Regions from separate parts of the Glutamicibacter sp. FR1 genome, predicted to be linked through region 2. Evidence: riboswitches for the same ligand, from Rfam matches in the RefSeq annotation. Region 2 holds a riboswitch; each other region holds the start of a gene.

Region 1 (7,147 bases), 760 kb from region 2:
AAGTCGATGCGGTTCACCAGGGTCTGCAGCACCGTGGTGATGATGGTTGAACCGCCCGGGGAACCGATGGCCAGCACCGGTTCGCCGTCCTGCAGGACAATGGTGGGCGCCATCGATGAGCGCGGGCGCTTGCCCGGCTCAATGCGGTTCGGATCCTGCGGATCGTAGACCGTGGAGAAATCGGTCAGCTCGTTGTTCAGCAGGAATCCGCGGCCCGGAACCACCATGCCCGAGCCTCCGGTCTGCTCGATGGTCAACGTGTAGGAAACGACGTTGCCCCAGCGATCCACCACCGACAGGTGGGTGGTGGAGATGTTTTCCGTGTCCCGCTCTTCAACCGGCTCGCTGGTGGCAGCCGGGCACTGGCCATCATAGTTCTCGATATCGCCCGGAGCGACCGGCTTGGCCGCGGCCTGGTCCGGGTCGATGACGCACGCCCGCTCCGCACCGAACAACTTGTCGGTCAGGGTGCGGGTCGGGACGTTGGCGAAAGCCGGGTCGCCGACGAATTTGCCGCGATCAGCGTAGGCAAGAGCAGTTGCCTCGAAATAATGGTGCAACGCATCGGCTTCGTCCATGGCCGCCACGTCGAACTGGCCCAGGACGTTCAGCGATTCGCCGATGGTGGTTCCTCCGCTGGAAGATGGAGCCATGCCGAAGACATCGTAGCCCCGGTAATCCACTTGCGTGGGTTCCTGCTCAACCACTTCGTAGCCGGCCAGATCGGCGGTGGACAACTGCCCCGCGGGAACCGGGAGGCCGGTATCTGCGCTCTTTGGCGGTGCCTGCACCGTGTGGGCGATCTCGGCGGCCAAGTCTCCCGCATAGAACCCATCGAGGCCTTGCTTGGCCAGCATCCGATAGGTGTCCGCCAGATCCGGATTCTTGAAGATGGTCCCGACCTGGGGAGCATCCCCGCCGGGCAAGAACAATTCGCTCGTGGCAGGGAACGCGGCGAACCGTTCCTTGTTATCCAAGGTCTGCTCGCGGAAGGTCTCATCAATGGCAAAGCCGCGGGAAGCGATTTTGGTTGCCGGGCGCAAGACCTGCTTCAGGTTCTGCGAACCCCAATTGTCCAGGGCGCGTTGCCATGTGGCCAAGGTTCCGGGCACGCCTACTGCCACGCCGCTGGTAACCAGTTCCGGGGTGAAGTTGTACGGCTCGCCGGTTTCGGGATCAATGAATGCGTCATTGGCCATGCCTGCCGGGGCGGTTTCGCGACCATCGATCGTGCTGACCTTTCCCGACTGCGCATCGTAGTAGAGGAAGTATCCGCCACCGCCAATGCCGGCGCTGTAGGGTTCGGTGACGCCGAGGGCCGCCGCGGTGGCCACAGCCGCATCCACGGCGTTGCCTCCCTTGCGCAGGACCTCGATACCGGCGGCGGTGGCCTCCGGGTCCACCGATGACACCGCGCCTCCGGTTCCGATGGCAGTCGGGACCTTTTCGGTGTGGCGTGGATCCGCACTCGCCGAGACAGCCGAGAAAGCTCCCAGGCCCAAGGCGATGGCTGCAGCGCAGGCAACTGGCCTCAAACGTGCTCGTGGCATACTTTGATCTCCTCTTCAGGTGGGGATGAAGTATGCGCAAATTTACGGGAGCGGGCTCTCCCGGCGAGCTTGTGACACGCGGCACTATCTATCTGGGTGTTAAATTTCCCCTTGTCGAGCGAATATTCGCGGTTATGAAGCTTAAATGCTGAAGGGCAGGCACCGCGGCAACGACTGCCGCGAGTGCCTGCCCGTTGGACCCTTGATGAGAGGGTGCTACTTGTCCAGGTTGTCCTTGATGACCTTGCCCAGGGACGCTGGAGCGCGGCCGATCAGCTTGGCCAGGTCGCCGGTTCCAACCTCCAGTGCTCCTTCGCGAATGCGCACGTCGGTATCGACGAGGATGTGCGCGAAGGGTCCGGGGACTCCGGCGTCAGCGTAGATCTTTTCCAGCTGTTCGGGATCCATTTCCTGGTAGGCGACGTCCTGGCCAGCGGCGGCGCCGACAGCGCCAGCAAGCTGGGCGAGGGTGAATGGCTTGTCGCTGCCCAACTCGTAGATCTTGCCGTTCTGCTCTTCATCGGACAGCAGCACCGCCGCGGCTGCCTCCGCGAAATCGGCACGGGCGGCAGCGCTGATTCTGCCCTCGCCCGCGGCACCGAGGATTACGCCGCTATTGAGGTAGCCCATGAGCTGGTCGGTGTAGTTTTCGATGTACCAGCCGTTGCGCAGCAGCACGTAGCCGATGCCTGATCCAGCCAGCAACCGCTCGGTGGCGATGTGCTCCTCGGCGAGCTCCATGCCGCCGGTCATCGCGTTGGCAATTGACGTGTAGGCGATCAGCGAGACGTCCACCTGCTTGGCGGCGTTGATGATGTTCTCATGCTGGGCGACGCGCTGGCCTACCTCGCTGGAGGAGATCAGCAGCAGCTTGTCGACGCCTTCAAGCGCGGAAACCAGATCTGGCTGGACGTTGTAATCGGCAACGCGGGTTTCCAAGCCCTTGCCTGCCAGCGGGGCCAGTTTTTCTTCCGAACGGCCGATGGCAATCAGCTGCGCGGGATCGGCCCCGCGCTCCAGCAGTGCATCGATGACGAGTTTTCCCAGCTGTCCGGTGGCTCCGGTAATTGCGATCTTCATGAGGTCCTCTCGTAAGTTCTTGCATCTGCTACAACCGGCTAGCGGGTGGGGTAATTCCCCAAACCTTCAATCGGAAATCCAGCATAAGCAAGGATTTCTGCGGATCTGCCCAAACCTGCCGTCATGGAAAGTCATATGACGCATGAAAGGGTTTTCGTGACGCCCAGTATGACGAACATCGGGCATTTCAGGATGCTTTGTGTGACTTCATGACCGCTCCTTACGTAACGCTTGTCTGCTGAATTCACGGGTTGCAGACTTGAATTGTTCGGCCGGTACAGCCGGACACCCCATCCAGAGCGACCGAGAGACCTGGCTCGTTGAAGTCGCAGCAACCACCCGTGAACGGGAGCGGTGCTAAGGCCAGGACCGATGGAGATTGCTAATTTTCACGGCGGTCTGCGGGGAGAAACTCGCCAAGAGTATTCCCACAAATCATGGCAGAACGTGCAGCGAATCTAGGCGTAATCCTCGGGTCACCAACCGAGAGGACATTTGAAATCATGCGTACAGCACATTTTGGACTGAAGACCACTGCGATTCTTGCCGTTCTGGGCTTGTCGCTCACCGCTTGCGGAGGCAACGCCACCAAGACGGGCGCAGCGCAAGCAGCAGCCGATCCAGGGACTCCGGTTGAAGGTGGCACCTTCACCTTCGCTGAAGTTACCCCTATCAACAATTGGCAGACTCAGGCAGCACGCTTCTATGAGAAAGCGAATGTTCTGAACTCAGTGCTTGATCGCCTGACCTACTACGATGTGGAAGCCGGCAAACTGGTTGGCTGGATCGCCAGCGAATTCGAAGCTAATGAAGACCAGACGGAGTTCACCTTCACCATTCGCGACGGTGTCACTTTCTCAGACGGCTCCACGCTGGATGCTGAGGCTGTGAAGCTGAACCTGGACGCCCTTGGAAAGGGAATCAAGTCTGCCCAGATTGCGCCAAACGTTGACTTTGCTGCCTATAAGTCGGCAGAGGTCGTAGGGGACAACAAGGTCAAGGTCACGCTCAAGCGGCCAGATGCCAATTTCCTTAGGTCGACTTCCTCCGTAACTGCTGGTTTGGTGTCCCCGAAGACCCTTGAACTGGACAATGCCGCGCAGTCTTCGATCTCCAAGATTGTTGGTTCCGGCCCATTCGTCTTCGAATCGGAAAAGCCTGATGAAGAAGTCGTTTTCAGCAGCCGGGATGACTACGCCTGGGCGCCAGAAACTGCGCCGAACCAGGGTGATGCCTATCTGGATACCCTGGTTATCAAGTACCTTCCAGAGGTCGCTAGCCGTGCCGGCGCCGCCCAGTCCGGGCAGGTGGATCTCGTCCGAGGATTGCAGCCGGTAGATGAACAGGTGCTGGCCTCCAGTGGCGGCAAGGTTTATGCCGCCGAAGGGGTGGACCTGACCACCAACCACGCGGCCGTGCGCATTGGCTCGGGAAAGCTGGAAGACGTCAAAGTCCGCCAGGCACTGCAGGTTGCAATCGACCGCCAGGCAATCAAAGACACCGTTCTCTCGGATAGCTATGTCATCTCGGGATCGATCCTCAACCACAAGGCACCAGGGTTTGTAGACCTGTCAGCTGAATTGGCCTATAACCCGGAAAAGGCCAAGCAGTTATTGGACGAGGCCGGATGGAAGCCGGGCGCAGATGGCATTCGGGAGAAGAACGGGAAGAAACTGGAAGTCACGGTTTCCACCTCCAATAACTCCGTAGTCATTAAGCCAGCGTTCGAACTGATTGAACAGCAATGGCGCGAGATTGGTGTCCAGCTGATCAACCGCGCGGCAGACAATACTTTCCTGACCAACGCACTTGTCGACGACAAGGTGGAGTTCTTCGGAACTCGCCAGTTTGCGTACGGCGGACTGGGCCCGGTCTATGCACCTGCGAACAACAACCAGACCCTTCGCGCTGATCCTGAACTGAACAAGCTTTTCATCAAAGAGCAGTCGGCGGCCACCGATGAGGAACACCTGAAGCTGGTCGAAGAGGAACAGCGTGCCCTGGTGCTGGACAAGGCCCTGACGCTGGTTCTTTGGGACGAAGTCCAGGTCTATGGCGCCAATAGCTCGGCGAACGTCGAGTTCACTTCCGGTACCGCGCCCATCTTCCAAGGTGCTTGGAAGAGCGAAGGCTAGGAACCAAATCCATGGGCACTTACATCGTAAAACGACTGGGACAGGCGCTTCTGGTCATCTGGCTTGCCTACACAGCGGTTTTCATTGCCGTGCAATCCTTGCCGAATGACCCGGTCACGATCTTCCTGAGCACTGACTCGGCGGTGGATCCGGCCACCATTGCCCAGATGAAGGCATACTACGGATACGACCAGCCGCTCTTCGTGCAGTACTTCTCGCAGTTGCTCGGGCTGCTTCGCGGGGATCTTGGATATTCGTTATCCAATGGTTCGGAAGTGGCGACGCGCATCGGGGAAGTCGCTGGATCCACCTTGGTTCTGGCTGGTAGTGCATTCGTTCTTTCGGTGGTATTCGCCCTGATTATCGCGTCGGCTGCGAGCTTGGCCAGAGGCGGGAAGTTGCGCAAGGCGCTGCTGAACCTGCCACCTTTGATGGTTTCGATACCTGTTTTCTGGTTGGGGCTGCTGCTCTTGCAGCTGTTGGCCGTGCAGCTCGGCGTGATGTCGCTGTTCCCGGATGGATCGTTCATGTCGTTGGCGGTGCCAATCTTCGTGCTGGCCGTGCATCTGAGCGCTCCGATTGCCCAGGTCCTGATCAAGAGCGTGCAGGAAGTGAATAGGCAACCGTTTATTGAAGTTTTGCGCGCCAAAGGCGCAAGCGAAGCATGGATCTTCTACCGGCATACCTTGAAGAACGCGGCCCCGGCCGCGCTATCCATTGCCGGTATCACCATTGGTGCCTTGCTCGCTGGTTCCGTCATCACCGAGACCGTGTTTTCCCGCGCGGGATTAGGCCAGCTTATCTTGCAGTCAGTGACGGCGCAGGACATTCCACTGGTCCAGGGATTGGTGCTGCTGACCGCAGTCGTTTTCACCGCAGTCAACTTGCTCGTTGATCTCATCCACCCGCAGCTCGATCCACGCATCGTCACGTCAACAAGCGGCGCAACCCGCTCGCTTGTTGCGTAAGGAAAGTAGGACTAATGAGTCTCATAACCGAACACGTTGGATCGGTGGCCAGTGATGACCAGCCGATGGCTTCAACCAAGCCTGCAACCAAAATAGGAAATCCAGCAGCACGCTGGTTTGCCGCCTGGTGGGTTCTCATTCCGCTGGCCGTATTTGTGGCGTGGGCTTTTCTTCCATCGCTCTTTACGGGCCACGACCCGATTACTGGTGTGCCGGCTGACAAGCTGCTAGCGCCATCCGCGGAACACCTGTTCGGAACCGACCATCTGGGGCGTGACATCTACAGCCGAGTTGTCTACGGAACGCGCCAGACGCTGCTGACCGCGGGCCTGGCGTGCTTGGTTGGAAGCGTTGTCGGCTCGATCCTCGGTCTGCTGGCGGGCACTGCTGGACGGTTCGCAGATACCGTGGCAATGCGATTTGTCGATATTGTCCTGGCAGTTCCGGCATTCCTCATTGCGCTGATTCTGGTCACCGCGACTGAACCTGGACCGCTGTCCTTGGGCCTGGGTGTAGGCATCGCCTCGATCGCGGCATTCGCACGCCTCGTGCGAACAGAGGTGCTGAGGGTCCGCTCTCGCGATTTCGTGCAGGCAGCGTTAATGAGTGGCGGGAAGTACTTCACGGTGCTGCGTCGGCACATCATCCCGCATATCGTCGGTCCGGTGCTGTCCTTGCTAGCTGTGGATCTGGGTGCTGCAATTCTTGCGATCTCCGGTTTAGGGTTCCTCGGCTTCGGGTCGCCACCGCCAACCCCTGAATGGGGACTGCTGATTTCCGAAGGCCGCCAGTACCTTTCGGTGGCTTGGTGGTTGACGACATTGCCGGGATTGGTCATTGTGTCGGCGGTCATGCTGACAGCCGTACTGGGACGTGCCATCAACAAGGCATTCCGCTTCTAGCTCTACTCTTCGATGAACGGACAAGACCATGAACGCAACCAGCAACGCTTCTTCTGCGGTGATCCGCATAGAGGACTTAACCGTCCAGTATGCCCAAGGTACCGTAGCTGCTGACAGTATCAACTTGGAAATTCCAGCGGGACAAATCGTTGCCATTGTCGGTGAATCCGGCTCGGGCAAATCAACGCTGACCAAGACCCTGATTGGCCTATTGCCACAGGGGACGGAGGTCCAGGGAAGTGTGCGTTTCGGCGGGACTGAAGTCACCAATCTTTCTTTGTCCGACTGGCGTGCCATTCGTGGTGCCGGAATCGGCTTAGTCCCGCAGGATCCGGGCGCCTCGCTGGATCCCGTGAAGACCATTGGCTCCCAGATCATCGAAGTATTCCGTTTGCATCCGTCACGCTCAGTGCCAAAGGCCCAATGGCGCTCTAAGGCGATCGAACTGATGCAGAGCGTTGGCATCGACCGGGCGGAAAGCAGGCTGGATCAATTTCCGCACGAGCTTTCTG
Region 2 (7,147 bases):
AGCTGCCGGGCCTGCTTGTAGCCCTTGGACGCGTGGTTCTTCAGCTGCTGGGCCTCGTCCATGATCATCACGTTGAAACCGGCAGCCTCGAAATCCTCATAGGCCAAGCGGAAGATCGTATAGCTGGTCACCACCAGCTGCGCATCACCGATCTGCGCAGCCAAATCCTGCCCGCTCTTCTTTGCCGTAGAGGTAATGCCAGTGACGCTCATCTGCGGGGCAAAACGCTGAGCCTCGTTGATCCAGTTGCCCACCACCGAAGTAGGGGCAAGCACCAGGAACTTCTGGCTGGGATCTTCAACGCGTGCCTGTTCCAGGCAGGCCAGCAGCTGCACGGTTTTGCCCAGGCCCATGTCATCGGCGAGGACCCCGCCCAGGCCATGGGAGCGCAAGAAGTCCAGCCAGGACAGCCCACGGCTCTGGTAGGGGCGCAACTGCGCATTGAAGGTATCCGAGAGCTCAACAGGCTTCATCTCTTCGCCGCCTTGCAAAGCCTTCATGGTCTGCAGCCACTGGTTGTGCTGGGCTTCGATAATTCCCAGATCCACCAGTTCCTGCCACCAGTCGATGCTCAACTTGTGGATGCGAATCGTATCGCCCTGCACCGTGCCCAGCTCCCCGGCTTCGGAGATCAGCTGGCGCAGCTGGGCAAAGTCCGCACCATCAATCGGGATCACCGTCAGGTCATCGAGGATGAGGTATTCATCTTGCTTGGTCAGTGCTTCGAGCAACAGCGCGAACGGCACCTTGATCTCGCCGAGGAGCACTTCCACGGACAGGTCGAACCAGTCCCCCGTGCTTTCACCCGCTTCGACGCTGACGGTGGCCGGGGCATCGCTGATCCGGTACTTGGGCAGCCGGTTCTGCTCCTCGATGATGACATCGGGATGCTCTTCCAGCAGTGGCAGTGCGTGGACCAGAAAGTCGATGGATTCAGAAGTACTGAATTCCTTCGGCGGGAAAATACCTGATGAGGTCAGCTTCCCCAGCGAACCCAGCTCGCCGAGCTTGTCCTGCACCGAAGCGGCAATATCCTTTTCCACGGCATGCTGGCGAGGTCCCTTGGTGGAGTACTCCCAGGAATAGCGCACGGTCAGCGGGGTTTGGATGCTCTCCAAGGACAGCTTGAGGCTGGGCCGCGCGGGTACCGGGATGCGGTAGCTGCCATTTTCGCTCTTCAGCGGCGCCATCAAGCGCAATCGGTCCACATGCTGGGTCTCGAAAAGATCGATGGCTCCATCCGGAACGATGTGCGCACCGGATTCGATGAACGCCGCCAGTTCCTTCGTGACCGGTTCAGCGAACTGCGCCAAGCCGAGTTCCTTGGCCTTCGGCAACGGGCTGGTAGCGTAGGCCAGCAGGGTCGGCGGCGTACCGATCGGCAAGAGGTGGTGGTGCTCTTCGTGCGGCCCACGCAGCTTGCCTTCCATGCGCAGGCCCTGCTCAGTGCGGCGCACATCCACGTGGGCCATGGCAGGTTGCGCACTGAATTCCACCGGGAGCTTGGCAGCGGAACCGCCGTTGACGATCTGCACTCCGGCGTCGCGCAGGGCCTCGAAGGCATCCAGCAGGTCTTGGCCAGGCAGATCCATCAGCGAGATCCAGTCCTTGGGATCCCATGAATGCCGGTAGGTGTTCTGTTCCACGTGTTCGCGCAATCGGTCCAGTTCAACGACCGCTCGGCGCTGCTTCTTGGAGAAGCGCTCATCGAAGGCGACGTTGCGCCAGCTGACTCCGGTCTGGACCCAAGGGCTCTTGGTGCCTCGGCGCGCCGGCCGCGCCTGCAAGGTCAGCGCGTCCGCGCCGCCGTAGCGGGGTTCGCTGACCACTTTAAGGATCAATCCCAGCGGTTCCTCGTCAACCAGTTGCTCATCTGGAATTGCTGGAAGCAGACGGTCAAGGGTTCGTTCCCACTGCGGCTTGCTGTTGCGTTTCCATGCGAAAGGGTCCGCGCCGGAGTCGGAGACGAAGAAGCCCTGGTCCTCTTCGGTGGTGACTTCAATGAGCAAGGCGGCGACATCCTCGCAGGATTGAACGCCCGGATGCTTGCTGCAGAAGCTGGTGAAGCTGATATTGCCGCGGTTGATTTGCAGTTCGGCCATCACCGATTCGCGCAGCACCATTGCGGAAATGCGGGAAAATCCCGGCTTCATGTCCCGGTGGACGATCTCCACTTTTCCGGAATCGCAGAGGAACTGGCCCAGATTGTATTCGGATTCGGTCACCAAGGTCTGGGCCGCAGAAAGTGTCAGCTGGAATTCCATACTCGCCGTTCATTGTTCGTGCAGTGGGTGCCCGAGAGCTCGATTCCATCTTAGCGAGCAGCCAGACAAGATGCCCGATGACGAAAAGTTACCCCTGCCCTTTACACGCTGGCACCGCAGCCGATAGAAAAGAACTACAGAATCACGAGTTCCGCTCTTTGAGCCCTGGCTGAGCGGACGGCAACCCTCCTGCGTCATTGTGCGGGGTGCCCCAGGTGAAGATTCGACGCATCTTGAACGCCAAGGTGCGTAAGCGATGGCGCCCCTTGCGCCAGAAAGGGGATCAATTCCTCATGTCTAATGCAGCATCTACCCTGACCGTGTCCGAAGACCGCGCACAGCGCCTGCAGGAAGCAGGCAAGGGCTGGGGCGAACGCATCTCGGCGGCCCCGCAAAGCGCCAAATTGACCTTTACCGTTCAGGGCGAGGGTTTCGATTCGGTAGCCAGCAACATTGTCTCCGGGAAGCACACCTTCCAGGTCGACGAGCCAGCTGCCCTGGGTGGCAATGATGTCGCGGCAAGTCCGGTGGAATATGCGCTCGGCGCGCTGATCTCCTGCCAGGTTGTGGTCTACCGCTTGTACGCGCAGAACCTCGGCATCCAGGTGGATGAGGTCAAGATCCAGGCCAACGGCCACCTCGATGTCCGTGGCCTCTTCGGCATCGACAAGTCCATCCGCCCGGGCTTCTCATCGGTAGAACTGGATATCCAGATCTCCGGCCCCGAATCGGCCGAACGCTATGAAGAACTGCGCCAGGCAGTGGATGCCCACTGCCCGGTACTGGACCTGTTCGCCAACCCGGTACCGGTGACAACCGCGGTGAGCATCGCCAGCTAGCAAATACGGCAATGGCGCCCCGGGGCCGGATCGGAAAATTTCCGAACCGTTATGCGGGGCGCCATGCGCGTGCTGAATTCTTGCTTATCCTTACCGCGTCTGCGAGTAGAACCAGTTGATGTGCTCTTCGAGCAGCTGGGCTGCCCGTTCACGCTGATTCGTCGCAAAAGCGTGGTGGATGGCCTTGTGCTGGCGGCGCAGCACGCGCACCACCGGCTGCCAGGCCTCGTCGCTGGGCACCGAGTCGGAGACGTAGTCGCTGATCGAATTGCGCAGCGATTCCATCATCGATTCCACCACCGAATTTCCTGCCATGGATGCCAGGCGCACATGGAATTCGGCATCAATGCGGTGGAAGGCTTCGCGCGAAAGCTGCGGATCATCCATGCGCATGATCAGCACCGCGGTGCGGTCGATGACCTGCTGGGCGTAAACCGGGTCGCGGGGGTTCATTTGCGCGGCCCAGGTTTCCAGCAGGATGCGCGACTCGACGATCTCGCGGACGTTGATGCCCTTGGCCGCCAAGTGCAGCCGCAAGGCCTGCGAAATGCCGGCCGAGGGGTTGGAGATGATCACCGCTCCGGAGTTGGGCCCGGAGCCGGTAGACGTCTTGATAATGCCCATCACATCAAGGATGCGGATGGCATCGCGGACCGAAGCCCGCGAAATCCCATGCCGCTCCGCGAGCGCACGCTCGCCGGGAAGCTGGTCCCCTACGGATAGCTTCTCTGTACGCAGATCTTCTTCAATTGCCTGGAGAACGATCTGGTACGCACGCGGAGCTGGATTCATTGACATCGGATCTATTTTAGCCGGTCAGGGCTACGGCAGCATCCAGGACAGTACCGGGGTGGACTGCAGGTAAACCAAGCAGCACAGCACCAGCAGCATGCCTACGGACCAACCGGCAACCTTCTTCAGGATCACCGATTCCTGGCCTTCCATCTTCACCGAAGTGGCGGCGATGGCCAGGTTCTGCGGCGAGATCAGCTTGCCGACCACGCCGCCGGAGGTGTTGGCGGCAACCAGCAGGGTCGGATCGATGCCGGCATTGACGCCGGCGGTCTGCTGCAGCTTGGCGAACAGCGCGTTGGCCGAGGTGTCCGAGCCGGTCACCGCGGTGCCGATCCAGCCCAGGATTGGCGAGAGGAAGGCGAAGAACGCGCCGGTTCCCGCCAGCCAGGTGCCAACGGTGATGGTCTGGCCGGACAGGTTCATCACGTAGGCCAAGCCCAGAACCGACAGGATGGTCAGTGCCGCGAAGCGCATGTTGTAGATGGTCTTGCCGATTTCGGCGACGCCCTCGGCGAAGGTCATCTTGTATTCGCCGTTGCCGTCGTTCTTCGAGTAGACCAGGGCCACGATCAGGCCGGTGATCAGCAGCAGGGTGCCCGGGGAGGACAGCCACTGGAAGTTGTAGATGGTGGAGGTGACCGCTTCGCCTTCGGCGTTCAGGATCTTGCCATCCAGGCCCGGCCAGCCGAACTTGATGTCGGTGCTTGCCAGCCATGCAGGAATGTCCACGCCCAGCTTCCACAGCTTGGCAACGCCGAAGATGACGATAACCAGCAGGTACGGGAACAAAGCCATCCAGGTGTTGCCCATGTGCAGCTTGGTGTTGTCCTCATGGGGAACTGCTGCGGCTTCAGCGGTCAGTACGCGCTGGCGAGCCTCATCGGCACCCTTCGGGGTCCAGAAGCGAAGCAGGATGACGGCTGCGGCCAGGCCAACCAGCGACGCGACGATATCGGTCAGCTCGTAGGAGAAGTAGGTCGAGCACAGCCACTGCGCGACACCGAAGGAAATGCCGATGGTCAGGGTTGCTGGCAGGGTCTGGCGCATACCGCGCCAGCCGTCGAGGATCAGCACCAGGATCGATGGCACGAACAGTGCCAGCAGTGGCGATTGGTGGCCGACAATGGCACCGATGTCAGCAGCAGGGATGCCGGTCAAAGCACCAGCGGTGGTGATTGGGATCGCCACGGCGCCGAAGGCTACTGGGGCGGTGTTGGCGATCAGCACGGCGCAGGCAGCGCGCAGCGGGGACAGGCCCAGGGCCAGCAGCATGGTGGCGGTAATCGCCACCGGGGCGCCGAATCCGGCCAGCGCTTCAAGCAGGCCGCCGAAGCAGAAGGCGATCAGCACTGCCTGGATGCGCACATCGCCGCCGCCGATGACGTCGAATACGCGACGCAGGTCCTCGAAGCGGCCCGACTTGACGGTGACCTGGTAGAGGAAGATCGCCATGACGACGATCCAGACGATTGGGAAGGCACCGAAGACCATGCCCATCAGTCCGGAATTCAATGCCATTCCGACTGGCATGTTCCAGCCGAAAATGGCGACAATAATAGCTACAACTAGCGAGCCAAGGCCTGCCCAGTGGGCCTTGACCTTGATAACTGCCAGGAGCACGAAAAATGCTACAAGCGGGATCAGCGCGACAAGTGCTGAAACAGCAATGCTCCCCGCAATCGGATCCGTGGATGGTGTAAACACGGTGTGGGCGTCCTTACTCGAGGTGGTCTGACCATATGTGGTCCGACCACCAAGAGTACAAGGTGAGAGCCATCACAACAAGTCTTGACTATCAAGAAGCGGGTGGAATAGCATGGTCTGACCACACCCTGAAAGAGTCATTTATTATGCGAATTGCTCTCTTTGCCACGTGCATTGTGGATGCTATGTATCCGGAAACCGCCAAGTCGACCGTGAAAATCCTGGAACGCTTGGGCCATGAAGTCATTTTCCCCAAGGCGCAAGCCTGCTGTGGGCAAATGCATATGAATTCCGGCTATATGCCTGAAGCGCTGCCCGTTGTCGAAAACCACATCAACGCCTTCGACACCGAAGACTATGACGTCGCGGTCGCCCCCTCGGGTTCCTGCGTCGCTTCGGTCAAGCACCAGCACCCCTACCTGGCCGAGCGCCTGGGCAAGCCCGAGCTGAAGGACCGCGCAGTTGCAGTCGGCAAACGCACCTATGAGCTGAGCCAGTTGCTGGTGGATGTCCTGGGCATCACCAACGCAGCAGAGCAGCTGGGCAGCTACTTCCCGCAGACCATCACCTACCACCCTTCCTGCCACGGCATGCGTTCGCTGAAGCTCGGCGACCGCCAGCTGGATCTGCTCAAGACCGTCGGCGGCATCACCGTCAACGAGCTGCCGGAAGCCGACCAGTGCTGCGGCTTCGGCGGCACCTTCGCGATCAAGAACTCCGATGTGTCCTCGGCAATGCTCGAAGACAAGATGAAGAACATCTGCTCCACAGGCGCCTCGGCCTGCGCGGGCGGCGATGCCTCCTGCCTGATGCACATCGGCGGCGGCCTTTCGCGCACAGGAGCCAAGCCAAAGACCTTGCACCTGGCCGACATCCTGGCCAGCACCATGGAAGAGACGGTGTCACTGTGACTCAGGTATTCCTCGGCATGCCAGCCGGCGGACAGGGCAACCTGTTCGAGACCGAGCCCTTCCCCAAGGCGGCGCACCGCGAACTGGGCAACACCCAGATGCGCAAGAACCTGCGCCACGCCACCCACACCATTCGCGACAAGCGCCTGAACGTCGTGGGCGAACTTCCTGACTGGGAAGAACTGCGCGACGCCGGCAGCGCAATCAAGAACACGACCATGGCCAACCTCGAAGATCGGTTGGAGGAGTTCGAGAAGAACTTCACCGCCCGCGGAGGCATTGTCCACTGGGCACGTGACGCGGCCGAAGCCAACAAGATCGTCACCGAGCTGGTCAAGGCCACCGGCTCGAATGAGGTCGTCAAGGTCAAGTCCATGGCCACCCAGGAAATCGGCCTGAACGAGCACCTGGAAACCGAAGGCATCGACGCATTCGAAACGGACCTCGCCGAACTGATCGTCCAGCTGGGCAACGACAAGCCAAGCCACATCCTGGTTCCGGCCATCCACAAGAACCGCACCGAGGTGCGCGACATCTTCCTCAAGGAGATGCCGGTCGTGGATCCGGACCTGACCGACGAGCCAGCCAAGCTGGCCGAGGCCGCCCGCAAGCACCTGCGCAAGAAGTTCCTCTC
Region 3 (7,147 bases), 1.2 Mb from region 2:
GGCAATCACATGGAAATGATCCACGCTGATCTTCGCCTTGGGCAAGGTGTCCCGCACCGCCTTGCGGAACTCTGAAGACATGTCGATCGCCACGACCTGCACCCGCTGACGCCAATACCTTGGCCGGGCCTTCAACCATCTCTTCACCGCCACACCGCGGCGGCCATCCACGATATCCAGGATCTTCCCCGTATCCAGGTCGGTGAACACGATGGACCACGGCTCGATCCGCACCACTTTCCCAGTCCGGCCGCGCGCGTAGCGGACCTTGCGGAAACGGTGCTCGTCGATGCCCAGGCGCCGGATGAACATCCGATCCACGTTCCCAACCAGCTCACCGACGATGTTCAGCCGGGCCATGACCGTTGGCCATGAAACGGAGTGCGCGGCAGCGACCCGGGAGACCGCGCGCAGCTCGCAACGCATCTCGTCCACCAGTTGCTGGGAGAGCCTGGCGGTGATCCTGGCCCGGAACGGCAGCTGCTCGGTGGTTTCCACGAAGGACCGCCGTTCGCAAGCCTGCTCTTGGTAGGCCATGCGCCGCTTGCGGACCAGGACTTGCAGGTCGTGACCGCCGGCTGGCAGGTCTTTGACCCGGTGTACCGGCCTGGCCTGGATCCTGGTGGTCAGCACCCCGCAGGAAGGGCAGGCAGCTTCGGTCGCTATGGGTTCGACAAGTACTTGTCGCCCGGAATATTCGTGGGTCGCGGCGATGACGCGGTAGTCGGTGAGGTTCAACAGAATCGACGCAGCATCGATTCCACCGGTATCCTTGAACACGGCTCGTAGTTCCTTGCAGATGAATTTGTTTTAGTCGACATCCATCTTCGCAGAGGACTGCGAGCCTTACTTATTTTGGGGTCACCACGCTAAAAATCGAAGAGCCACTTTAGCGATGACCTGGTCTGGTGTGTGTCTGCGTGCCATTGTTTCCGTGATTCCTCCTGTGTCCATTGTCGGACACGAGTACTCACATAGTCACTGGACTACTTTTCGGGGACCCAACCAGGTTGGCTGGTACAACTCCCAGCGCCTGCATTCGGCACTCGGGTACAGGTCGCCGGCGGATGTTCATCAACAGTGGATGGGAAGGCCTGGCACGCTCGCGGAAGCCGCGTAGGAAAAACAAGAAAAGGAGCCTCTACCAAACCCGGGGCTTGACACGGTCGATGTTGGAGGCCGGTGGTTCAGGCCCGGTTTACACTCTGAATTGTGAAGAGCCTGAAAAGGTCATCCTTGATTTCGGTGGAATAGAAGCTCGACACTCCTATTATCCCAAGTCCGGATCACTTCTTCGTTTTAATGACTGTTAATGACGCGCCTGCCATGAAACCACCGGGCTAATGCGCATCCAAGCTGTGAACTATAAGAGATGTTGCGCCGGTCAGCACTTTGGTCGCCGAGGACAGCGCAGAAATTGAGAAGACGAGCAATGGCGGATCAACGCTGATCGAGGCCACGGACGTTGCCGTGAGAGCAACCGGTCCGTCGCCGGCATCGGCGGTTATCAGGCTGACGCCACCGGGGTGCCCGCGGAAGATCGCTTTGAAGTCATCCGCGGGCAACGATGGTGTCGCCGATTCTGTCACTTCAGACGCGGGCACCAACAAGCTCCTCGCGCAGGATGCCAGCCCCTGCGCTGAGCGCACTGAGCTTGGCCAAGGCCACATCGCGGCGGAACGGGGCCATGCCGCAGTTGGTGCTGGCAATCAGCTTGTCCGCATCGACATATTCGAGAGCTTTGCGCAGGGTCTGCGCCACTTCCTCGGGAGTTTCCACAGCGTCATTGGCCACGTCGATGGCTCCAAGCATCACTCGCTTGCCGCGCACCATTTCGACGACCTCCAGCGGGACATTCGAGTGGTGGGATTCCAGCGAAACGGTATCGATGGAGGAAGCCTGCAACAGCGGGAAGGACTTCTCGTAGTGGCGCCACTGGGCACCGAGAGTCGCTTTCCAGTCATTATTCGCCTTGATGCCGTAGCCAAAGCAGATGTGGACCACGGTCTCGGCTTTGAGCCCCTCGCAGGCGCGCTCCAGGGAAGCGATGCCCCAGTCGGCCACCTCATCAAAAAAGACGTTGAAGGCAGGCTCGTCGAACTGGATGATATCCACTCCGGCGGCCTCGAGCTCGCGGGCTTCCTGGTTCAGGATGGTCGCGAATTCCCACGCCAGCTTTTCCCGGCTGCGGTAGTGAGCATCGTACAAGGTGTCCACCATGGTCATCGGGCCAGGTAACGTCCACTTGATCTGCTTGTCGGTGCAGGAACGCAGGAACTTTGCGTCCTGAACGAATACCGGCTTTTCACGTTCAACGGCACCGACGACGGTAGGCACGCTCGCGTCGTAACGGTTGCGGATGCGCACCGTCTCACGCTTTTCAAAATCAACACCGCTCAGGTGCTCAATGAACGTGGTGACAAAATGCTGGCGCGACTGCTCGCCATCGGCAATGATGTCGATGCCGCGCTGGGCCTGTTCGAGGACCGCAGCGCGCATGGCGTCTTGCTTGCCTTCGCGCAATTGCTCGCCTTCAAGCTTCCAAGGGGACCAAAGCTTTTCAGGTTCGGCAAGCCATGAAGGCTTGGGCAGGCTACCGACAATCGACGTGGGGATAAGCGGGGAAGTCATGAGTTATCTTTCGGAATCTTAGGCGACGGGTGCCGGGCAGGAAGCGGACCACTGATCGAGCAGTTGGCGATTCGGGATGATGAAATGCTCTTCGGTGAACTTGCCTTGGATCTTGCCCAACTGAGTTCGTTCTTCGCGGTCATAAAAGACGCGAGTGGGGGAGAAATCTTCGGCGCCAAGGCTCGGGTGGTACACAGCCGGTGCCGCCGAATTGGCGTTGTAGATCTCCGGGCGGTAGATCTTCTGGAACGTCTCCATGGTGCTGATCAGGCTGATCAACTGCAGATTCGTGTAATCGTTGAGCAGGTCGCCGCGGAAGTAGAAAGCCAGCGGGGCAACAGCGCCTGGTGGCATGAAGTAGCGCACGCTCAAACCCATTTTTCCGAAGTACGCGTCGGTCAAGGAATTTTCATCCTGCTGGTATTCCAAACCAAGCACTGGATGGCTGTTGCCGGTGCGGAAATAGGTCTTGGAAGTCGAGACGCTGATGCAGACCACCGGCAGCTGGGCAAAACGCTCACGGTACGCCTGTGAGTTCAAGAAATGCTGGAAGAGCTGCCCATGGAGATCGCCAAAATCCTCCGGAAGCACCGGGGCTCCGCTGTCATTACACGATGCTGGGAGCACCACGCTGAAGTCGTAATCGCGGACATAGGAAGAAAAATTATTGCCGACCATGCCCTGGGACCGGGTACCCGTGAGTTTATCCACGATCGTGGTTTCAAGCACTTCTAAAAGAGGAAATTCCTGATCGGTATTATTGGCAGAAAAATGTACATTTGCGGAAATGATTTCCAATTCCAGTGTATAGCGGTCACCTTGGGGATTGTCCCAGTGAGCCAGGGAATTGAAACGGCGGTTGATCATCGTCAGGGCATTGCGAAGGTTCTCTTCGCGACGCTCTCCGCGCGCCAAATTGGCGAAGTTTGTCGTGGTTCGAGAATTCGCAGAAGGGGAGTAATTCTCGTCGAATCTTGTGGTGCTAATGCTGAAATTTAATGCGTCTGCCATGATGGCCAATCTGTATTTGGGAGGCCTGGACAGGCCGAGGGGAAGTCGTTGCGTCAATCATGCAGGGTGATTCTTGATATCAGGTAACTCGATATAACTATGGATTCATATAGACTCAAACTATGGTTCAGGTTTCGAATGGATTGACGCTCCAGCAGCTGCGCTACTTTGTGGCGGTCGCCTCCGAGGGGTCGATCTCGGCTGCCGCCGACCTCATCTACGTCGCGCAGCCCAGCATGTCGGCGGCGATGAAGGAACTCGAATCCCGGGTGGGACGCACCTTGCTGATGCGCTCGGCCAGGGGAGTGACGCTCACTGCTGAAGGCGCAGAATTCCTCGGCTACGCCCGGCAGGTGCTCGAGCAGGTGGAGCTTCTTGAGCACCGCTACCTCGGCCGCCCCGCCGCGCGGCGGCTGCTGGGCGTCTCCACCCAGCACTACTCCTTTGCGGTGGATGCCTTTGTCCGGATGGTCCAGGCCAGCGGGGCCGAGGAGTACCAGTTTTCGCTCCGCGAGACGCGCACCGAGGAAATTATCGAGGACGTGCGAACCCTGCGCAGCGATATCGGGATCCTCTACCGCAACGACTTCAACCGGAAAGTCATCGACAAGCTGCTGCGCGAATCCCGCCTGGTGTTCCACCCGCTGTTCCTCGCCGACCCGCACATCTTCGTATCGCGCAGCAACCCGCTGGCCACCCGTGACCAGGTCACCCTCGAAGACCTCGAAAACCTGCCTCGGCTGACCTTCGATCAAGGCGCGAACAACTCGTTCTACTTCGCCGAGGAAGTGCTCTCCACACGCTCCAGCCAGCGGGAAATCCAAGTCTCGGACCGTGCGACCATCTTCAACCTGATGATCGGCCTGGGCGGGTACACGATCTCCACCGGCATCATCAGCGACGAGCTGGATCCATCCATCGTTGCCATCCCGCTGGACATCGATGAGCGCATCGAGATCGGCTGGATCGATCATGCCGCGATCCCGCTCACCGACCAGGCTCAGCGCTACCTGCAAGAAGTCCGCGCAGTGGTGGCCAGCTTCGGGGTGGAAGTGCTCGGCTGAGCCGCCAACAGCGTAACTCTCGGTCATCGAGTGCCGCTCCATCGTCATAAACTTCCAGAAAAACCTTGAAAGTCTCGGGGTTTTTCTCATTTTGGTGCGTCATAAAGTGGCGCCAGCCACCGCGTCATCATGACAAGTGCACGACATATGAAGCTTGGCGGCCTTGTATGAAGCCGGCCGCCCGATAGCGCTTGCACCCCTCGCAGCCCATGGCCAACCATGGAAGAACAACAAACCATCAAGAGCGACTAAGAGATCTGGCTCGTTGACGTCGCAGCAACCATCGGGAAACCGAAAGGTGCTAATGCCAGGAACGATGGAGCAGTTCCGAACGCGTTTTCGCGCTGTGCTTCGTGCCGCCGCACGATGCCAATCGGTGCACTCCCTCGCAGAGAATCGAGGAGGAGCTATGAGCCAAGGAACCGACGCGGTCCACGCAGGATACCGCCCGAGCGGAGACTTCCGCCCAATGCTGCCGCCACTGCACAATTCCGCAGCCTACCAATTCCAGTCGCATGCCGAAGCGATCGAGAAGTTCGCGCTGCGCCAGGCCGGCTTCACCTACTCGCGCACCGGCAATCCCACCGTCTCGATCCTTGAACAGCGTGTGGCAGCACTGGAAGGCGGGGCCCAGGCGGTAGCCACCGCCACCGGCCAGTCCGCCGTCGCCCTGTCCCTGCTGGCCCTGACCCAGGGGCCCAAGCACATCGTGGCCTCCTCCTCGCTCTACGGCGGCACCGTGGACCTGTTCACCGACACCTTCGCCGACTTCGGGATCCGCGTCAGCTTTGTCGACCAGGCTGATCCTGCCGCCTGGGAAGCTGCCATCGAGTCGGACACCCGGGCGTTCTTCTTCGAATCCGTTTCCAATCCGCTGTGCACCGTGGCCGATATCCCGGCCATTGCGGCCATCGCGCACGAGCGCAACATCCCGGTGGTGGTGGACAACACCCTGGCCACCCCGCTGAATGTGCGCCCGCTGGAACTCGGCGCGGACATCGTGGTGCACTCGGCCACCAAGGGGCTGGCCGGGCACGGCTCGGTGCTTGGCGGGGTAGTGGTGGATTCGGGAACCTTCGACTTCTCCGATTCCTCTCGCTGGCCGCAGATTGCCGCCCCGCGCGAGCGGCTGAATGGCACTTCGCTGCTTGAACGCCACGGGCCGGCGGCCTATGCGATGCTGGTTCGTTCCAAGTTCCTGCACGATCTGGGCCCGACCCTCGCACCGGCCAGCGCCCAGGGCATCCTTGCAGGCATCGAGACCCTGCCGGTGCGCGCGGCCCACGTGCAGCGCAGCGTCGCCAGGCTGATCGATGCGCTGGCCGAGTATCCGGGCATTGCCGCCATCCACCACCCCGCGCTGCCCGAGCACTCCAGTCACGAGCTGGCCCGGACGCTGGCGCCGAAGGGCACCGGCTGCGTGCTGGCCATCGAGCTGGCCCACCCATCCCTGGTTTCCCCGGTGATCGACGGGCTCAAGCTGATTTCCCTGGCCGCGAATGTGGGGGACACCCGCACCATGGTCTCCCACCCGGCGACCATGACGCACTGCCGGCTCTCGGAGCAGCAACTGGCCGCCGCGGGCCTGAACACCTCCACCCTGCGCCTGTCGGTCGGGCTGGAAGACCCCGCCGACCTGCTCGCAGACATCACCCAGTCGCTGGATCTCGCGCTGGCCGCGACCACCGCCGACACCAAGGAAGTGAGCTTCGCATGAGCGGCTTCAACACCCTCGCTGTGCACGCCGGCCAGCACAAGGATCCGCACACCGGAGCGGTCGTCCCGCCGATCTACCAGACCAGCACCTTCATCCAAGACGGTATTAACGTGCTGCGTTCCGGGCACGAATACTCCCGCGGCTCCAACCCGACCCGCAACGGCTTCGAATCCCAGCTCTCCGCGCTGGAAGGCGGCGCCGCTGGATTCGCCTTCGCCTCGGGCATCGCGGCCGAAGATGCGTTGCTGCGCGCGGTGCTTGAGCCCGGCGACCACATCATCCTCGGTGCCGACGGCTACGGCGGCACCAACCGGCTGATCTCCAAGCTGCACGGCAAATGGGGGATCAGCTCCTCGGCGGTGGACATCACCAACCTGGATGCGGTGCGCGCCGCGCTGCGCCCGAACACCGCGCTGCTCTGGGTGGAGACCCCGTCCAACCCGCTGCTGGGCATCGCCGACCTGGCCGGCTGGGCCGCCATCGCCGCCGAGCACGGCGCCCTGCTGGTGGTGGACAACACCTTCGCCACCCCGTACCTGCAGCGGCCGCTGGACTTCGGAGCGCACGCGGTGGTGCACTCGACCACCAAGTACATTGGGGGGCACTCCGACGTTCTCGGCGGCGCGGTCATCGTGGCCGACCACCTGCACCGTGGCCAAGCGCTGGCCGAAGCCGTCGGCTACCAGCAGTTCGCCGGGGGAGCGGTCTCCGGTCCGCAGGACTC
Region 4 (7,147 bases), 740 kb from region 2:
GAACCGGCGGCAGCTTCCTGCGAAGCGGCCAGCGCTTGGTCCAGATCCCAGAGGATGTCTTCGACGTCTTCCAGGCCCACCGACAAGCGGATCAGATCTTCTGGCACGCCAGCGGAGACCAGCTGCTCGGCGCTCAGCTGCTGGTGCGTGGTGGAGGCAGGGTGCAGCACCAGGGTGCGGGCATCGCCGATGTTGGCCAGGTGGCTGGCCAGCTGCAGCGCCTCGATGAACTTGGCGCCGGCTTCGCGTCCGCCCTTCACTCCGAAGCTGAAGACCGAGCCGACGCCCAGGGGCAGCAGCTCCTTGGCCTGCTCGTGCTGCGGATGGGAATCCAGGCCTGCGTAGTTCACGTAGGTCACGCGCTCATCGGATTCCAGCCAGGCGGCGACCTGCTTGGCGTTGGACAGGTGGTTGTCCATGCGCTGCGGAAGGGTCTCCAGACCCTGCAGCAGCTGGAATGCCGACTGGGCCGGAAGCGACGGTCCGAAGTCGCGCAGCTGCTCGCTGCGCAGCTTGGTCAGGAAGCCGTATTCGCCGAAGTTGTCCCACCAGGAGACGTTGCCGTAGCTGGCTACCGGTTCGGTCATGGTGGGGAACTTGCCGTTGCCCCAGTTGAACTTGCCCGACTCGATGACCACGCCGCCCAGGGTGGTGCCGTGCCCGCCGATGAACTTGGTGGCCGAGTGGATCACGATGTCCGCGCCGTGCTCGATGGGGCGAAGGATGTATGGGGGAGTGAGCGTCGAGTCCACGACCAGCGGGATGTTGTGGCGGTGCGCGACTTCGGCCAGGCCCTTCAGGTCGGCGATGTCGCCGGACGGGTTGGCCACCACCTCGGTGTAGACGGCCTTGGTGTTCTCCTGGATTGCGGCTTCGAAGTCGGCCGGATCGTTGGAGTCGATGAAGGTGGTGTCCACGCCGAAGCGGCGCAGCGAGACATCCAGCTGGGTGATGGTGCCGCCGTAGAGCTTCGAGGAGGCGACAATGTGGTCGCCGGCCTGGGCCAGCGCCGCGAAGGTGACGAATTCCGCGGCCATGCCCGATCCGGTGGCTACCGCGCCGATGCCGCCTTCCAGCGAAGCCATGCGCTCTTCGAAGGCCGCCACGGTCGGGTTGCCGATGCGCGAGTAGATGTTGCCGTACTTCTGCAGGGCAAAGAGGTTGGCCGCATCGTCAGCGTCTTTGAACACGAACGACGTGGTCTGGTAGATGGGCACTGCGCGTGAGCCATGCTCGGCATCGGGGGTGCCTCCGGCATGCAGGGCGCGGGTGCGGAATCCAAACTTGTGATCTGCCATGGTGGCTTGCGACTCCTTGTCGACGGGGGTTTCACGTGCACCGCAGGGCGGGCCGCGATCGAGGCAGGAATCCCGGAATCAATGTCGCTTCCTGCCGTTCTCCAACGGGTAAGCGGCTGCATCGTTTCTGGCGGTAGCACCGTAACCACCGGATGTGGCAGGTTGCTGCGGCGTCATCGAACCAGATCTCTCAGCCGCTCGGGATGGTGTAATAATCTTCGCAACATGACCGTTCGTGACCCAACTATGAGTCGTAACGTTGCGTATCGGGCCTGTGATCGGAGATTCTTCGACATCTATGGCACCGGTAGGCTGGAGCCATGGATACTTCGCTGGTACTGGTTCGACACGGGCAGACCGATTGGAACCTTGCAGGCCGACTGCAGGGGCAAACCGACATCCCGCTGAACGAAACCGGACGCGAGCAAGCTCGCGAGGTCGGGCGCAAGCTCATCGGCCAAGACTTTTCGCTGATTCTGGCATCCCCCTTGGTGCGTGCCCAGGAAACTGCCGTCCTGATCGCCCAGCAGATCGGGGCAGCGACGGGCAACGCAGTTCCGGAACTCATCGAACGCGGTTTCGGCCCGCTGGAAGGCCGGATCATGGCGGAAGTCAGCGACGAGGAATCGGCTGCCGCCGCAGAGCAGGTTGAGCCGCGTGCGCACATCTTGAACCGCGCGGTGCCGGCGCTGATGGGCCTAGCCAGCAAGCATGCCGGGCGCAAGATCATGATTGTCAGCCATGGCGCCACCATGCGCACCATTCGCGACGCCTTGGCAGGAACCAGGCAAGCCCAAGGCGTGGAGAATGGAGAGATTATCGACGTGGATTTGGCCCGGCTCGAGCAGCTCGCCGGTGAATCTGACCTGGTGGCATTCTAGGAATCCGTGCGGCAGCGGGGTGAATGAAAAAATTCTTCATTCGCACCTCACAGAACAGGTGGCCGTTGCGTTTACACGGTGAGGGGCCAGCAGGTCGCGAAATCCCAGGAGAGGCATGCAAGCACCATTCGAGCGGATAGTCCAAGACTATGGACTGAACGTCCTGCGTGTTTGCCGCGCTCTGCTGGATGAGCACCGCGCGCAAGATGCCTGGTCCGAAACCTTCCTCGCCGCGCTCAAGGCGTACCCGCAGCTGCCAGATGATGCCAATGTCCTGGCGTGGCTGGTGCGCATTGCCCGGAACAAGGCCATTGACGAGTTGCGCAAGCATAAGCCGGAGATCCTCATCGGCCAGGACGTGGACAGTCCCGCGTCCGGGAAGAACCGGCCGGATCTGCAGTTGGACAATCTGCAGCTCTGGCACGAGGTGAATCAGCTTCCCGGCAAGCAAAGGCAGGTCGTGGCCTATCGGTACCTCGGCGGGATGAGCTACGCGCAAATTGCCGAAATCCTTTCGGGCAGCGAAGCCGCTGCCCGCAGGGCCGGTGCCGACGGGATCAAGAACCTGCGGGTCCGGCTCGACGACCAGGAACTATGGCGGGAGCAGCCATGAACGAAAAAAATTATCAGCAGCAGGCGACGGCCGCTGAAATGCAAACCCTCGACGCGCTGCAAGGCCAGCTCGCTGAAAAAGCCCGGGCGCTTGAACTTGTCGATGTCGCCTATCGGGTGGTCGACAGCCCAGTGGGTTCATTGCTGCTGGCCAGCAGCGATGCCGGGCTGGTGCGGGTGGCATTCGAGTCCGAGGGCCATGACCGCATACTTGAGCTGCTCTCGGAAAAGCTCAGCCCGCGCATCCTGCGCGACAAGTCGAGCCTGGATGGGACCGCCCGGCAGCTCGATGAGTACTTCGCGGGCACACGGCACAGTTTCGAGCTCCCGGTGGACCTGCAGCTCTCGACGCGGTTCCGCCGCCAGGTGCAGCTTCAACTGGAACATATCGATTACGGCCAGACCCGCAGCTACGCCCAACTCGCGCAGCAAATCGGCAAGCCGAAGGCAGTGCGGGCCGTCGGCTCAGCCTGCGCCACCAACCCGATTCCCATCGTGCTGCCCTGCCACCGGGTGCTGCGCACCGATGGCTCATTGGGCGGCTATCTGGGAGGACTGCAAGCCAAGACGGAGCTGCTGAAACTTGAAAACCCGGACTTCGCAGGCAGCGCGGCGACGCTTTTTTAACTGCCCATAGCCGGATTAAGCAAGTGCTGGGCTGTTGCTCCCCATCAGGGGAGCAACAGCCCAGCACTATCTGCCAGAAGTTAGCGGCTACTTGGTCAGCAGTTCGAAGCGATCCGCGTCCATGAGCTTGGCCCATGCAGTAGCGAAGTCCTTGACGAACTTCTCCTTGGCGTCGTCCGAGGCGTAAACTTCGGCGAGAGCACGCAGTTCCGAGTTGGAGCCGAAGACCAGGTCCACGCGGCTGCCGGTCCAACGGCCGTCGGTGGTGGTGTAGGTCTGTTCGTCAGCCGACGGGGTCCACTCCAAGCCGAGTTCCAGCAGGTTCGCGAAGTAGTCGTTGGTCAGAGCGCCCGGGGTGTCGGTGAAGACGCCCTTGTTCGAGCCATCCCAGTTGTTGCCGATGACACGCAGGCCGCCGAGCAGCACGGTCATCTCAGGAGCCGACAGGCCCAGCAGGTTCGCGCGGTCGATCAGCAGGTACTCGCTAGGCAAGTTCAGGAAACCGGAGTCGTAGTTGCGGAAGCCGTCAGCGACTGGCTCCAGCCAAGCGAACTGCTCCACGTCGGTCTGCTCCTGGGTTGCGTCAACGCGACCCGGGGTGAATGGAACCTCGACTTGCTGTCCGGCTGCCAGGGCAGCCTGCTCAACACCGACGTTGCCGGCCAAGACCACAACATCGGCGAAGGATGCCTTGATCTCGGAGGTGGCGTTGAACTGGTCAACGATTTCCTCGAGCTTGGCGATTACTGGCTTCAGCTGCTCCGGCTGGTTCACTGACCAGGAAACCTGCGGCTCCAGGCGGATGCGGCCGCCGTTTGCGCCGCCGCGCTTATCCGAAGAACGGAAGGTCGCTGCGGCCTTCCACGCGGTGGAAACCAGCTGCTGCACCGAAAGGCCAGCGTCGTTGATCAGGGACTTCAGCTCGGCGATTTCCTTGGCACCCAGGGTGATTTCTGGAGCAGCCGGCAGCGGATCCTGCCAGAGCAGGTCCTCGGCTGGAACCTCTGGGCCGAAGTAGCGGGACTTCGGGCCCATGTCGCGGTGGGTCAGCTTGAACCAGGCGCGGGCGAAAGCGTCGGCGAACTTGTCCGGGTTCTCCTTGAAGTTCTTGGAGATCGGACCGTAAATCGGATCAAAGCGCAGTGCCAGGTCGCTGGTCAGCATGCGCGGTTCGCGCTTCTCCAAGGTGTCGAACGCAGGCTGAACCAGGCCGGCTCCGCCGCCGTTGACCGGGCGCCACTGCTTAGCACCTGCTGGCGACTCGAACAGTTCCCACTCGTAAGCGAACAGGATGTGGAAGAACTCGTTGTCCCAACGGGTTGGGTGGTAGGTCCAGGTCACTTCCAGACCGGAGGACACGGTGTCTGCACCCTTGCCGGTGCCGTGGCCGTTCTTCCAACCCAGGCCCTGCATTTCCAGCGGAGCTGCTTCTGGATCCGGACCGATCTTGTCATCGGCGTGGGCGCCGTGGGTCTTGCCGAAGGTGTGGCCGCCAGCGATCAGCGCTACGGTCTCTTCGTCATTCATACCCATGCGGCGGAAGGTTTCGCGGATGTCGATGGCCGAAGCCAGCGGATCCGGGTTGCCGTCTGGACCTTCAGGGTTCACGTAGATCAGGCCCATTTGGACTGCAGCCAGAGGGGCTTCCAGGTCGCGCTTGCCGGTGTAGCGCTCGTTGTCCAGCCACACCTTTTCAGGGCCCCAGTAAACGTCGTCGTCAGCTTCCCAGACGTCCTTGCGGCCGCCGGCGAAGCCGAAGGTCTCGAAGCCCATGTCCTCCAGAGCCACGTTGCCGGCCAGCAGGATCAGGTCGGCCCAGGAGATGGCCTGGCCATACTTCTTCTTTACCGGCCACAGCAGGCGGCGAGCCTTATCCAGCGATACGTTGTCTGGCCACGAGTTCAATGGGGCGAATCGCTGCTGGCCTGCGCCACCGCCGCCACGCCCATCGTGGGAGCGATAGGTGCCGGCGGAGTGCCAAGCCATGCGGATGAAGAACGGACCATAGTGTCCGAAGTCTGCTGGCCACCAGTCGTGGGACTGGGTCATGATCTCGGCCAAGTCGGCCTTCAGGGCCTCCATGTCCAGTGCGTTGAACGCCTCGATGTAATCGAAGTCCTCATCCAACGGGTTCGATACCTGCTGGTTCTTAGCAAGGATCTTCAGGTTCAGCTTGTTCGGCCACCATTCGGTGTTGGCATTGCCCTGGGTTGGGTGAACTCGACCCGCGCCAACTACTGGGCACTGACCTGCGGTCGTCTCAGACATGTGCTCTTCCTTCCGGATTTTTTAGGGGATTGTGAGGTTCATGTCCGCCACGCGGAACGAGTCCTGCGTGATGGCAAATCTAGGGGTTTACTACGACATCTTTCTGCGCATTCGCAGCCTGGCAATCAGGGCATGTGCCCCAGTAGATCACTTCGGCCTCGTCGATGCTGAAGCCGTGATCGTTGGACGCATGCAGGCACGGGGCGCCGCCGACAGCGCAGTCGACGTCCGCCAGCTTGCCGCACTGGCGGCACACCACATGGTGGTGATTGTCGTCAACGCGGGCTTCGTAGCGGGCGGTATGGCCCTGCGGCTGTATCTGCCGGATGACTCCCAGCTTCGTGAAAAGCTTCAGCGAATCGTAGACAGCTTGGTGCGACACATTAGGGTGCCCTTCGCGAACGGCCGAAATGATGGTTTCGGTATCCGCGTGCGGGTGCGCAGTGACAGCGGACAGTACCGCAACGCGGGGTTGTGTAACCCGCATCGATGCGGCCTTCAGCACCTGCTCGATCCCTGCCTTTGATGTCATGTAACCAGCATGCCCGCTTATTTTGAATGAGTCAAGATAAGTTCGAATGTACTTTAGGTTACAAGTTGGCGAGTGGCAACAATGCGCCGAAAGAGCTTCTGTGCAGGAAGTATGCCTTATGAGGCATGCCTTGGCGGAGGGGAATCGAAGCTGAGGTAATTGTTGAATTCCGGATATTCGAGACGAATAAACAAAGTGGAGAATAGGTCATTCCGACTTCGGAGGTAATTCGAGGCGGGTAAGGATTTCGCGGCAGCGGAAACCGGAAATTCGAGTGAGGCGAGGAAGCTCACACGGATCGCGGCACCAGCGAAAACATCTTGATCCAGTGCGTATCCAACGTAGAAAATGGCGTGAAATCAAGGATCTGATTTGACCCTCGGTGAGATGTCGACAATGCTGGAAAAGGCCCATTTTGGATTTATCGTGTCAATTCCGTGCTAAATCGGGTCACCTCGCAGGAACATTTCGCGGGATATTTGCGCAGAATAGCTGTTTCTGTCAGGCAGTTCTGACGCTAGGTTTAGAGACAACGGACCGACACCCGAAAAGCAATTCGCAATCAATCACACTGCATGGCAATCGTTGACTCTAGAAACGATGGCTGGGCAGATTCCGTCTGGAACTTCTCCACGGGATCTCACCAGTGAAGGAAGAACGCAATGAAGCAGACGGATCAATCAATCGTAGACCTCGTTGAGGAACTGCATTCAGTTCGTCACAGACGACCTAAGAAGTACTCCCTTTCCGGTACGGATTATTGGGTATTCGGAATCGCCGGCGTTCTAGCGCTGGCATTTATCATTTGGGGTTTCGCCACCCCTACAGGGCTGGGCAAGGCCTCCAGTGCAGCCTTGGACTGGGTTATCAGCAACACTGGTTGGCTATTTGTCATCGCCGCCGCATTGTTCGCGGTCTTCGCTATTGTC

The links. A riboswitch is a leader RNA that binds a small molecule or an ion and turns the genes downstream of it on or off. The one in region 2 is predicted to bind S-adenosylmethionine.
Region 1: another riboswitch for S-adenosylmethionine. It lies ahead of ACLQ8T_RS01350 (ABC transporter substrate-binding protein); the one in region 2 lies ahead of ACLQ8T_RS13975 (OsmC family protein).
Region 3: another riboswitch for S-adenosylmethionine. It lies ahead of ACLQ8T_RS03270 (O-acetylhomoserine aminocarboxypropyltransferase/cysteine synthase family protein); the one in region 2 lies ahead of ACLQ8T_RS13975 (OsmC family protein).
Region 4: another riboswitch for S-adenosylmethionine. It lies ahead of ACLQ8T_RS01275 (O-acetylhomoserine aminocarboxypropyltransferase/cysteine synthase family protein); the one in region 2 lies ahead of ACLQ8T_RS13975 (OsmC family protein).

What each region holds. Positions count from the first base shown of each region.
Region 1 is NZ_CP178602.1:261,881-269,027, forward strand. It holds gene ggt (gamma-glutamyltransferase) at 1-1,550, opposite strand, end outside; gene ACLQ8T_RS01345 (SDR family oxidoreductase) at 1,767-2,630, opposite strand; SAM riboswitch class I at 2,918-3,009, shown strand; gene ACLQ8T_RS01350 (ABC transporter substrate-binding protein) at 3,134-4,765, shown strand; gene ACLQ8T_RS01355 (ABC transporter permease) at 4,777-5,733, shown strand; gene ACLQ8T_RS01360 (ABC transporter permease) at 5,748-6,635, shown strand; gene ACLQ8T_RS01365 (ABC transporter ATP-binding protein) at 6,664-7,147, shown strand, end outside.
Region 2 is NZ_CP178602.1:2,906,642-2,913,788, forward strand. It holds gene ACLQ8T_RS13970 (DEAD/DEAH box helicase) at 1-2,264, opposite strand, end outside; SAM riboswitch class IV at 2,405-2,526, shown strand; gene ACLQ8T_RS13975 (OsmC family protein) at 2,558-3,103, shown strand; gene ACLQ8T_RS13980 (FadR/GntR family transcriptional regulator) at 3,194-3,901, opposite strand; gene ACLQ8T_RS13985 (L-lactate permease) at 3,926-5,602, opposite strand; gene ACLQ8T_RS13990 ((Fe-S)-binding protein) at 5,749-6,513, shown strand; gene ACLQ8T_RS13995 (LutB/LldF family L-lactate oxidation iron-sulfur protein) at 6,531-7,147, shown strand, end outside.
Region 3 is NZ_CP178602.1:669,545-676,691, forward strand. It holds gene ACLQ8T_RS03245 (ISL3 family transposase) at 1-780, opposite strand, end outside; partial or broken gene ACLQ8T_RS03250 (flavin reductase family protein) at 1,344-1,610, opposite strand; gene ACLQ8T_RS03255 (methionine synthase) at 1,591-2,631, opposite strand; gene ACLQ8T_RS03260 (DUF1852 domain-containing protein) at 2,650-3,642, opposite strand; gene ACLQ8T_RS03265 (LysR family transcriptional regulator) at 3,765-4,706, shown strand; SAM riboswitch class I at 4,939-5,029, shown strand; gene ACLQ8T_RS03270 (O-acetylhomoserine aminocarboxypropyltransferase/cysteine synthase family protein) at 5,116-6,423, shown strand; gene ACLQ8T_RS03275 (cystathionine gamma-synthase) at 6,420-7,147, shown strand, end outside.
Region 4 is NZ_CP178602.1:244,634-251,780, forward strand. It holds gene ACLQ8T_RS01275 (O-acetylhomoserine aminocarboxypropyltransferase/cysteine synthase family protein) at 1-1,298, opposite strand, end outside; SAM riboswitch class I at 1,397-1,508, opposite strand; gene ACLQ8T_RS01280 (histidine phosphatase family protein) at 1,619-2,179, shown strand; gene ACLQ8T_RS01285 (RNA polymerase sigma factor) at 2,295-2,792, shown strand; gene ACLQ8T_RS01290 (methylated-DNA--[protein]-cysteine S-methyltransferase) at 2,774-3,418, shown strand; gene katG (catalase/peroxidase HPI) at 3,506-5,686, opposite strand; gene ACLQ8T_RS01300 (Fur family transcriptional regulator) at 5,766-6,218, opposite strand; gene ACLQ8T_RS01305 (BCCT family transporter) at 6,881-7,147, shown strand, end outside.